Regions from separate parts of the Paenibacillus sp. JJ1683 genome, predicted to be linked through region 1. Evidence: riboswitches for the same ligand, from Rfam matches in the RefSeq annotation. Region 1 holds a riboswitch; the other holds the start of a gene.

Region 1 (5,930 bases):
CTTGTCTGCACTAGAACTGTTTTTTAAAGGGATTGAAGGCGACATTGTTGTACTGTTCCAGACTGGCTGCGTATATGTGGTGACGACAGGGTACCCATACACATCACACAAGCAACCGATGATCCATAATCTTTTTCAAAACGGGGCCGCTACCCTTTCAGGAGCGCTGGAAGCTTACATGGAGATGAAGCGACGTAATGAAATTGAGATGTCGGATGATCCGACCTTTATCATGATCAGTGGTGACGGCGGGATGGATATTGGTATGGGTTCTGCGATTGGTGCGGCTCTGCGTAACCATAAACTGATCATGCTCGAATATGATAACGAGGGATACATGAATACAGGCTCTCAGCAATCGTACTCCACTCCAATGGGGCATATGACGAGTACGTCGGGTGTAGGGAAAATGCAAAAAGGGAAACAAGGGCATCATAAGGATACTGTGCAAATTATGGCCGCCTGTAACATCCCGTATGCCTTTACAGCAGCCGAAAGTCATCCGCAGGATATGCTGCGCAAAGCCGCCAAGGCTCAATGGTACGCCAACAACGTGGGTACGGCATATGGTAAAATTCTGTGCGCCTGCCCACTCAACTGGAAATCCGAAGACAGATTGGGTACTAGCATCGTGGGCGCCGCAGTCGAGTCTTGCTTCTTTCCTTTGTACGAAATCGAGCAAGGGAGCACGACGATTACGTACAATCCGGAAGACAAGGGAAAACGGATTCCAGCCGCAGAATGGCTGAAATTAATGGGTAAAACGAAGCATCTTCTCAAAGAGGAAGCAACGCTGGCTACCTTTGAGCAGGAAATTGAGCGTCGCTGGACTATCCTGAAAAAGAAACATGAAATTTCGGAGTTGTAATTCTGTTTTTTGCATAATAATTGTGTAACATTGTTAGCCGCTGTTTCGGCACCGGTTCGATTGAGATTCCTAGCGCTTGCTGCGCCAGGAATCTTTTTTTGCGTTTATGGGTTGAAGCATAAAAAAACAGGTAATGATTTCCGATATAGGAGTGGAGGCCTATAGAAGGTATGTTATAAAGTCTTCTTCTGAATTTTAAGATGCAATGAGGTGCAGGTAATGATTAAGCTGAACACAGTTGAAATAATTGAAATTATAAAGAAGCAAATCCCCAAGGTTATGAACATCACGCCAGTGGAACTCAAGTTTACGGATGATTTTGGACGGGCATCGCTGGCGGCAACAGAACACAAATTCACGCTGACGAACCAGCATTATTCTGCCAAGGTGATGGATTGCGTGTTAGAAACACAAGTGCGCCCTATTTTAATGTGTGAAATTATTTATTTTCTAAAATGCGAGTTTATTGATGGGCATGTGGATGTAAGACTGGATTATGAAGCATGTTCTGAGGGAGAGCGAGGACCTGTTGCTTCAGCTGTCATTACCTTTGATCATGATACGCAGCTTGGAGTCGACGAACTGGCCGATCTGATTGACCTGGCGCTTCATATGAATGATAAAACCTGGTTTGAGGAACTCTCCACTCAATATGTCAAAAGCAAAGCAGGAGCTTCGATTAGATAACTTGCTTTTTTTAGAAGTCGGTGCTAATATACGTAACAAGTTTAATGTTAATTCAATTAAATAAGAGCAAGATCCTTCGGGGCGGGGCGAAATTCCCCACCGGCGGTGATGACATGTTTGTGAATCGCTTCTGAGAACACAGCATGGCTTAGTCCGTGACCCGGATGCTGAACAATCAGCAGAAGGTGGACCTGGTGCAATTCCGGGACCGACAGTATAGTCTGGATGGGAGAAGGATACGAAGCGCATGTGCATGACGTGACATGTGCCAATTTTTAGCATACGTAAAAGTACGTACGGCTTATTTCGTTGTAGGACAGCATCGGACGACAGCTTTTATTAAGCTTTCTTTTCGATAGTGTTCTGAGCATAATTGGCTGTATTGTCATCATGCTTTCTTTTGGCAGACCTATGATTTCATGTCATTTTAATACATGTATGAACTGCGCTTGTATACTACATATGTGACTCTCATCACCCCCATGACGGATTGAATCCTGACTGGGGGTTATTTGCGCTTACAGCTGATGAATTAGGGATAAACTGAAATGTAGTGGAAAGGAGTGAAAGCATGTTTACCGGATTGGTCGAGGAAGTGGGTCGCATTCAAAGTATTTCCAAAAGTGGTGAAGCGATGGTGCTGGGGATTTCGGGTTCTGTGGTATTGGACGATTTGAAAATAGGCGACAGTGTCTCGGTGAATGGTGTTTGCCTGACGGCAATACAGATTGGTACTAAAGATTTTAAGGTTGATGTGATGCCTGAGACTTTTCGCAGCAGTAATCTAAGGGAACTCAGATCCGGCAGTCGAGTCAATTTGGAGCGGGCGATGGCGGCGAGTGGAAGATTCGGAGGACATATCGTACAGGGACATGTGGACGGGACGGGTACGATTCGCGGAGTGACATCAGAGCAGAATGCGGTAGTGTTCGAAGTTGAGCCTTCTGATCAAGCATTATTTAAATATGTTCTTCTCAAGGGGTCAATTACAATTGATGGTATCAGCCTCACAGTCGCGCAGCGGACGAGAAATAGCTTTGCTGTATCTATTATCCCCCACACCTTAGCCGAAACGGCCTTACAAGCCAAACGTGAGGGAGATACCGTGAATATTGAATGCGATATATTGGGCAAATATGTGGAGCAACTTTTACATTACAGAGGTTCAGCGTCGATGGAGAGAGCCGATCAAGCCCCACTTAGTTTGGACTATTTGGCGAAACACGGCTTTGCCTGATACAGCCTGTTACAGAATAATAGAGAAATTGGTTCAGGAGCATTCGTGACACAAGACATAAGGAGGAGAGGGTTATGGATAGAGGCATCCAAACAAGTGCAACGACAAACATCATGGAGCAGGATGAGTTGCACTATGACGAAGAGATCCGATTGGATTCCATCGAAGAAGCATTGGAGGATTTAAAGAACGGCAAAGTCGTTATTGTAGTGGATGATGAACAGCGGGAAAATGAAGGCGACTTTATCGCTTTGGCTGAAAAAGCATCGCCCGAGGTGATCAATTTCATGATTACAGAAGGTCGCGGATTGGTCTGTGTGCCGATCACACAGCACCGAGCCAAGGCATTGGAATTGCATCCTATGGTAGAGCAAAACACAGATTTTCATGGTACCGCCTTTACGGTATCGGTAGATCATATGAAGACAACAACGGGGATTTCAGCGGCTGAGCGCTCTTTGACTGTTCGTGCCTTAGCCGACGAAGCAATCACGGGAAGCGATTTTCGCAAACCTGGTCACATGTTCCCACTAATTGCTCGCGATGGTGGGGTCTTGCAGCGTGCCGGTCATACTGAAGCGGCTGTCGATCTGGCCCGACTCAGCGGCTTTAAGCCTGCCGGGGTCATTTGCGAAATTATAAAGGAAGATGGTTCGATGGCCCGCTTACCTGATTTGGTCGTGATCGCCAAGCGACATCAATTGAAGCTGATTAGCATTCAGCATTTAATCGACTACCGTCGTCGTTTGTCATTGTAAATAATTCAAAAAAAGAGAGGTTGATAAGCATGGCACGTTTTCTGGAAGGTAATCTCGTATCGAATGGTTTAAAGTATGGTATTGTGGTGGGCAGATTTAATGAATTTATTACAAGCAAACTGTTGAGCGGTGCACTTGATGCACTTCAAAGACATGGTGCACAGGAAGATGAAATTGATGTAGCGTGGGTGCCGGGTGCATTTGAAATTTCGCTTATTGCACAAAAAATGGCCGCAAGTGGAAAGTATGATGCTGTCATTACGCTTGGCACGGTTATCCGTGGTTCTACTTCACACTATGATATCGTCTGCAATGAAGTGGCCAAGGGTGTGGCGGCAAGCAGTCTGAAAACGGGTGTCCCTATTATTTTTGGTGTAGTGACTACGGAAAATATTGAGCAGGCCATAGAACGGGCAGGTACAAAGGCTGGTAATAAAGGTTGGGATTCTGCGCTGGCTGCGATTGAAATGGCCAATCTCGGTAAGCAGTTCTAATCATATAAATGGCTGAAAGAACGGCATAAACTGCAAAGTGGAAAAGGGATTAGATTGTTAAGCAAGGCGATGACGTATATACTACAGAAAGAGGGATTGATAACGTAGAGCATAAGTGCTAATGGGGAAAGGTATTGTTGAATGATGATTGGAGTAAGGCAGGGGGAAGCACATTGACAGTCGTAAATTACAAGCTGGAAACATTCGAGGGTCCGCTGGATCTACTGTTGCATCTGATTGATAAAGCCGAGATCGACATTCAGGATATCCCGATTAGCGATATTACTGATCAGTACATGGCTTTTTTGCACAGTATGCAGGAGCTGGAGCTGGACATTACAAGCGAGTTTCTAGTGATGGCGGCGACGCTCTTATCCATTAAGAGTAAATTGTTGCTTCCCAAGCCACCTGTGATGGAATATGACGATTTGGATTTTTATGAAGAAGAAGACTATGATCCACGCGAGGAACTGGTTCGCAAGCTGGTGGAGTATCGTAAATACAAAGGGATTGCTCGCCATCTGAGCGAACGGGAGTGGGAACGTAGTCTGATTTATGGCAAGGAGCCGGAAGATTTGAGCGCATTCCTGCCAACCGAACCCGCAAATCCGGTGCATGGGCTGCATGCGAGCGATTTGGTCGCGGCCTTTCAGCGTGCATTGCGCAAAGCTGAACGACGTACGACGGTAACCCGTGTTCATCGGGACGAAATTTCAGTCAAGGACCGTATCCGGCAAGTTATCGGGGCGTTAGAGAAGGTGGGGAATGGAGGACGGCTGCTGTTCTCCAAGCTGATGCATGAGGATATGTATCGGCATGAGGTGGTTGTAACCTTTTTGGCTATCCTTGAATTGATGAAAATGAAGCAAATCTTCTGTTATCAGGAGAAGCTTTTCGATGATATTGTAATGGAGTGGAGAGGGGATTTACGGGTTAATGGATTATCTGAAGCTGAAATCAATTATTGAGGGGCTGCTGTTTCTCGCGGGAGAGGAAGGGTTGTCCACCAAGCAGATCGCCGACATTGTAGAGCAGCAGCAAGAGCTGGTTGAAAAGTGTCTGGAGGATATGAAACAGGATATGGAGCAGGGAGGAAGAGGTCTGCAGCTTGTCCGTATTGCCGGTCATTATCAGCTTGCAACTTTATCCGAACATGCACCTTATTTTGAAAAGCTCGCCTACTCTCCGGCACGTGCCTCATTGTCTCAAGCTGCTTTGGAGACATTGGCCATTGTGGCCTACCGCCAGCCCATTACAAGAGTTGAAATCGAAGAGATTCGAGGGGTCAAATCCGAGCGGGCCATACATACACTGGTCAACAAGGAGCTCATTGAAGAGAAGGGTCGAGCTGAGGCCATCGGACGACCAATATTGTATGGAACGACGAAATCATTCTTGGATTATTTCGGTCTAGGGTCTCTCGAAGATCTACCGCAACCAGAGCAGTTCGAGGATTCAGACAATTTAGAAGAAGAGACACAGCTGTTGTTCGAGCGTCTGGAGAGTAGCCAGCCTGCGGAGAACGATTCGGATCTGGAATCCTAAATTCAAAAAAACAAAAAAATTCAAAAGACAGCCAGTCCTTACGTCATTGAGGGCTGGCTGTTTGGCATTTTAAGATGCATGATTTTCCGCTGAAAGGTCATACTATTTTTGCCATGGTATTCTATAGAAAAGGGTAGGGAGGACTCGCCAGTGTGGAAATGGATCAGTATCGCCATCATCATTCTTATATTCATTGTACTGGCTATTCTGCTCTCTCGTATTCGATTGAAGCTGGAAATTGCCAAGCATGACAATGATGATCGGGCGCATCTAGAGATCAGATTTCTATACGGCTTGATCAAAATGAATTACGATATTCCAGCCATTCTCATTACAGGTTT
Region 2 (5,930 bases), 1.9 Mb from region 1:
GAAATTCGGCAGTTATTCCACATGTTATGCAAGGAATATGGGATGACGCTGCTCGTATCCAGTCATATTTTAGCGGAAATAGAGCAGATTGCGGATACAATAGGCGTGATTAATCACGGACGGCTGATTGAGGAAGTTTCGATGGAACAGGTACTGGATACCAATACAGAATACATCGAATTTACGACCAACGATTGTAAAAAAGCGACCTACGTCCTCTCCCATCATCTGAGTCTGAATAATATAAAGGTACTCAATGAACAGAGTATACGTATTTACGATATGAGTGTACCGCAGAAGCAAATTACGAAAACGCTCATTTTAAATGATGTAGAAGTCGATTCCATTCATCAGAAAAGCAGTACGCTGGAAGACTACTTTTTACGTCTGTTACATGGAGGTGAGCCCCATGCTTAGATTAATACAGTTGGAGATGAAAAAGCTTCATCTGGCGGGTTATATCCGTTCAGCACTGATCGCCAACGCCTGTATTTTGGGGTTGCTCTGTATTATTGCGCTGGATAGCCAAAATGAAGGAGTACCCGAATTTACACAGTACGCTCAGCTTCTTGATCTCATGGACAATATGGTGAGAGCCACATTTATTGTATTTGCCTCCGTTCTGCTATGCCGTTTTATTGTAGGAGAATTTAAGTCCAAATCGATTACAATCTTGTTCATGTATCCGATTCATCGTCAAAAGCTGATGATCGCCAAACTCTTGATTGTGCTGCTGTTTACGTTCTTGTCTGTTGTTATATCGGAAATCATCATTACGGCTGCGATTCATTTGCTCAACCAGTTTGTCATGATTGTACCGGATAAGCTTACTCTTTCCATACTGGCCGAACAATCCGCGCGGACGCTAATCAATGCCGTGGCCGCCAGCTTTATGGGATTGGTTCCGCTGTATATGGGAATGCGAAGATACTCAGTACCCACGACTATTGTGACCTCAATTCTGGTTGTAGCCTTGCTTTTCTCCAATAATAACGGCGCTACACTTAGCTCCATTGCCCCCGTGCAAATCAGCTTCTCTGTGCTGGGAATGATTGTGGCTTATGCGGCAATTCGGCGCATTGAGTATAAGGATATTGCTTAGTAATATAGATTTTAGTGAAACGCTTTCAAAAAAAGATGAAAATCCTTGTTAGATATACACACATTTTTCACTGGACTTCATTCTAAAACAGGTATATCCTATAGGAGAAATTAAAAAACGGAATAAGGATCTTCGGGGTAGGGTGAGATTCCCAACCGGCGGTATGGCTCATGGAGCTAAGCCCGCGACTCTGTATCTGGCAACAGGATACGGACTGATTTGGTGAGATGCCAAAGCCGACGGTAAAGTCCGGATGGAAGAAGATCGAAGTATGAACATGCCGCAAAGTGAATGAATGCTGCGCTATAGTTTTTGCAGTAACTTCATTTAACTTGTATCAAACGGCAAGTTTATTTGATCAACCCCCGTCTTGCATGGCTTTCGCCATGAACGGGGGTTTTTGTGCCACCGGTCCTGTATTCGCAAGGAGCTAAATAAGTATGAGTCAATCATCAACTGTACTATCATCCAAAGGTTTTGATCGTAGCTCCCACATGAAAAGCGGTTTTTGGCTAGTCGCGATCGGAGCGGCCTTGTGGGGTGCAGACCCGCTGTTTCGTATTATTTTGTTAAAGTCATTTACCTCAGCACAAATCGTACTGATGGAGCATGTGCTGCTCTTTATCGCTCTGACGCCGATGCTGTGGAAGCATCGCGAGGAGCTCAAAACGATACGATTTCGTCAGGTTTTTGCTATTTTGTTCGTCTCGTGGGGCGGCTCGGCACTGGCCAGTGTGATTTTCACCATGGCACTCAGCAACGGTGATCTGAATGCAGTTCTTTTGCTCCAGAAGCTTCAGCCTTTGGTTGCTATTATTCTGGCCCGCGTTATATTGAAAGAAATGCTACCGCGTCATTTTGGAATATTAATTGTCATCGCTCTGTTCGGAACGTATCTTCTAACCTTCGGTTGGTCGCTTCCCTTTGGGCATGTTCATGATTTTGTTCACATTGGTAGTCTGCTCGCACTAGGTGCAGCGGTTCTGTGGGGCGGTTCGACCGTTATGGGGAGCTACTTGCTTCGTTCGATGAAATATGAGACAGTAACCTCCCTCCGCTTCATGGTGGCGCTCCCTCTGCTCATTGTTCTCACCTCGGTGGAGCATGCTCCGTGGAATATGCCTACAGGTACATGGGCGGGCGCAGCTGTAATGATCAACTTGCTGCTGCAAGCATTGCTTCCGGGTCTTCTCAGTTTATTACTGTATTACAAAGGCTTAAGTACAACCAAAGCTTCTTATGCTACGATGGCAGAATTGAGCTTCCCCATGGTTGGTGTCGTAATTAACTGGATCGCTTTCCAGCAAATCGTTACCGTAGCGCAATTGACTGGTTTTATGCTGATCTGGATTACACTCTTTATGATTTCTCGTCAGCAAAAAAATTAATAGCTTAATCTTCTTTCATGCTCATCCAAGCCAAATCGTGAAGATGCTTTTGCATCTCTGATTTGGCTTTTTATGTATTCATATTCATATTAACATTAGTTCCTAAGACCTATTTTTTCAAAAAAAGTGTACTATTCCTCGTTTTTAAAGATTACATCTATAAAATTAGTCGATTTATGTCGAATAAAACTATGTAGTGATCATCTGACACAGAGGAGAAAAAACGATGACTAAAGCAAAACAAACAGTTCCGTGGTGGAACAGGTTTCTCAAGCAGTTTTATTTAATGAGGACAAAATTAATAATATCTTTTTTGGCTGTGTTATTGATTCCAAGCGTACTTATTGGATACTTTTCTTACCAGGGGGCCACGACACAGCTCAGTCAGCAGATGGCTGCTTCCGTAAACACGAATCTGTATCTGATCCGAAGCAATGTTAATCAGTATGTAGCACCGATTATAAAAGACGTAGACGTGCTTACCAGTGAGATCGAATCTGATTCCATTGGTTCCAACCAAGAAGCACTTCAGAAAAAGTTGGACGTCATCGTCAAAGCTCATCCTGAGTTAGATGCCGCGCTCCTTGGCAATATGGAAGGACAATATATCCGTTCTCCGATAAAAAAGGAGGCTGATTATGATCCTAGGGAGAGAAAATGGTACAAAAACGCAATGCTACATAAGGGCAAGGTATTCGTCGGCGTTCCAGTTGCCAGCGTTACGACAGGGAACTTAGTGGTTAATGTATCGGCAACGCTCAAGGACGGTGAAGGAGCTGTTGCATTGGCTTTGAATCTGGACAAGATGGGTGAAAGTCTCCAATCTGTGAAGATAGGTGAACGCGGAGGACTCATCATTGTTGATTCTGATCATAAAGTTGTATCTGGGACTGGAACAGCCTTTACCAAGACAGGCAAAAAACCGGCTGACACCATGGAGGGACTTCCCGAAGTGGCGGCAACCGGAGAAAATGATACTCCTTCCGTGTCGCAAATTCAATTTATGAATCGGGATGTACTGGCCTTTACACTTAAGGACCCTCTCACTGGCTGGAACATTGTTGCACTATCGGATCTGGAGGATTACAGTGATGCAGCCCAACCGATTCTGAAGCAAAGCCTGATTGTAATTGTTATTTCCATACTGGCCGCTGCGATCATCATAGTGCTTATGGTCCGCTCATTCCTGATCCCACTCAAAAAGCTGCAAGCAGGAACACGGATCGTCCGGGATGGAAATCTGACCGAACGTGTTAACCTGTCTAGAAAGGACGAGTTCGGCGAGCTGGCACAGAATTTTGACCAGATGACGCATTCCTTGCACTCGATGGTTTCCGAGGTCAACCAAACCTCCTCCCGACTTGCTTCCTCTTCCCTGATAATCAAGGAGAGCACAGAGCAAACGACGGAGTCCGTACAACACGTAGCGGAAACAGTTATGGAATCCGCGGAAAATGCAGTGACCAGCGCCGAGGCATCCGAGCAAACCGCCAATGCTGTTGAAGAAATGGCGAAGGGTGTCAGCACGATTGCCGAATCGGCAAGCTCCATCGTGGATTCAGCAGGACAAACCGAGCAGGACGTAGCTCAAGGCAGTCAAATGATCAGCCATGTGCGGACACAAATGGACCGCATTTTGGAAGCTGTAAGCCAAACGGCTAGCCTGATGGATGAGCTATCCCAGCTCTCGGACGATGCGAAGCAAATGAACGCGGCTATAGCTGCCATTGCCAAGCAAACTAATTTGTTGTCCCTGAACGCATCTATTGAAGCCTCCAGAGCAGGCGAAGCTGGGCGCGGATTTGCTGTAGTCGCTATAGAGGTACGCAAGCTGTCGGAACAGTCCAAGGAAAGCGCCGATTCCATCAGTCAGATCATTACGCAAATGCTCGATTTGATTCAGCGCTCTACCGCCACGATGAACGGTAATGTTCGTAATCAGGTAGGTGAAGGATTACGAATCAGCCAAGATGCAGAAGGTGCTTTTACGAATATTGAACGCTCTACTTCTCATATCGTGGAACAAATTCAAAGTGTGTCCGCTGCTGCTGAACAAATCTCTGCCAGTACAGAGGAAGTTTCAGCCACTGTCACCCATTTGGCAAGCCTATCCCGCAATTCGGCGGACAGTTCGCAGACAACCTCTGCTGCCGCTCAAGAGCAAATGGCAGCCATGGAGGAAATCGCCTCTTCCTCACAGGAGTTGTCCAACATGGCACAGGACCTGCAAGAGCTTGTTAAGCGATTTAAGATTTAGCTTCCACAGCTATTATTGAAATTTCACCAACGAAAGCTCAACAGCACTGCATCTGTTTAGTAACAAAAGCCTTCGCCCGCATAGAAAATACGGGCGAAGGCTTTTTCGTTGATTCCTTTAGACGATGCCTCGTACTTACCTATATGCTCATCTGCCCCGTTAACTGGCGGCGTCTATGCCCTTCTGGATCATGTTCCACCATAATATCCTGATGAAAAATGGCTGTAGCTCGCTGTTGCCTGTCGTACATCGGCCATGCTCTCTCAGGTAGCATAGGCTCCCCATCACGTGCAAAAGCAACCCATGCCTGCTGCATATCATGAGCAAGCTTCTCCATAGAAGGTTGAATCTCTAATCCCAGCTTACCCAGCAGCTTCAGATTATCGAAAACAAAAGCAATTTCTGCACCGTGAACCGCTTGTCCAAAGGTAGGATGGCCCGGCAGTGTCCAATCAAAACGGTACATCCATACCGATGCATACACCGACTGTGCAGCGGCAAGAGCCAACGCGGGACGCCAAAAAATGAGATCGGTCAACATTTGTGCCTGTCCCTCAATAGTAACTGGAAAAGGTTCTATCAGGTCGCCAATGTCGGACATACCTGTCATCATTTCCAATGCCTGACGTGCTGTTAGCTTGTTCATCAGATGGGATTCTTTGCGGATAAAATAGTTCCCTTCATGCAAGTTCGTTCCAATCATAACAGATACCTGTTTTGCTGAACCTTGGGCGATTGCAGACAGGGGTAGATCCGGCAAGGTCACCCCGTCTACAACGGGTTGATAAATCATCGCCATTCCTGGTCCGATGACTTCATGTGTTTTGGCCATAGCGAGCATCAGCGCTTCCGTCGGCAGCGTAAACAATCGCTCAGGATGCTGAGTGTCCACACCCAGTTGCTGCAAATACACAGCCGTCACTTGCTCTGCCTGTGCAGTTGGCAACACCTGCGATGCTCCACTTTGCAAAATTGCACGCTGGAACAGCCCCTCAGCGGCTGGCATCGCCAATAGAGCGGCAATACTCATCGCGCCTGCCGATTCACCGAACACCGTTACTTCGTCCGGGTTGCCGCCAAAGGCAGAAATATGATCCCGAACCCATTCCAGCGCAGCGATTTGATCCAACAGTCCGGCATTTGAGGTCAGCCCATTCCCCTTTGGAGTCAAATGCAAAAATCC

The links. A riboswitch is a leader RNA that binds a small molecule or an ion and turns the genes downstream of it on or off. The one in region 1 is predicted to bind FMN.
Region 2: linked by a shared signal. The riboswitch ahead of ACUC6J_RS06355 (DMT family transporter) and the one ahead of ribE (riboflavin synthase) in region 1 are both predicted to bind FMN.

Annotation. Positions count from the first base shown of each region.
Region 1 covers NZ_CM129820.1:3,394,755-3,400,684, reverse strand. Annotated here, with positions in the region: gene ACUC6J_RS14580 (thiamine pyrophosphate-dependent enzyme) at 1-868, shown strand, start outside; gene ACUC6J_RS14575 (IDEAL domain-containing protein) at 1,088-1,555, shown strand; FMN riboswitch at 1,624-1,796, shown strand; gene ribE (riboflavin synthase) at 2,127-2,792, shown strand; gene ribB (3,4-dihydroxy-2-butanone-4-phosphate synthase) at 2,867-3,550, shown strand; gene ribH (6,7-dimethyl-8-ribityllumazine synthase) at 3,580-4,044, shown strand; gene ACUC6J_RS14555 (segregation and condensation protein A) at 4,218-5,012, shown strand; gene scpB (SMC-Scp complex subunit ScpB) at 4,981-5,589, shown strand; gene ACUC6J_RS14545 (DUF2953 domain-containing protein) at 5,740-5,930, shown strand, end outside.
Region 2 covers NZ_CM129820.1:1,501,998-1,507,927, reverse strand. Annotated here, with positions in the region: gene ACUC6J_RS06365 (ABC transporter ATP-binding protein) at 1-417, shown strand, start outside; gene ACUC6J_RS06360 (ABC transporter permease) at 410-1,102, shown strand; FMN riboswitch at 1,227-1,371, shown strand; gene ACUC6J_RS06355 (DMT family transporter) at 1,543-2,490, shown strand; gene ACUC6J_RS06350 (methyl-accepting chemotaxis protein) at 2,717-4,747, shown strand; gene ACUC6J_RS06345 (carboxylesterase/lipase family protein) at 4,887-5,930, opposite strand, start outside.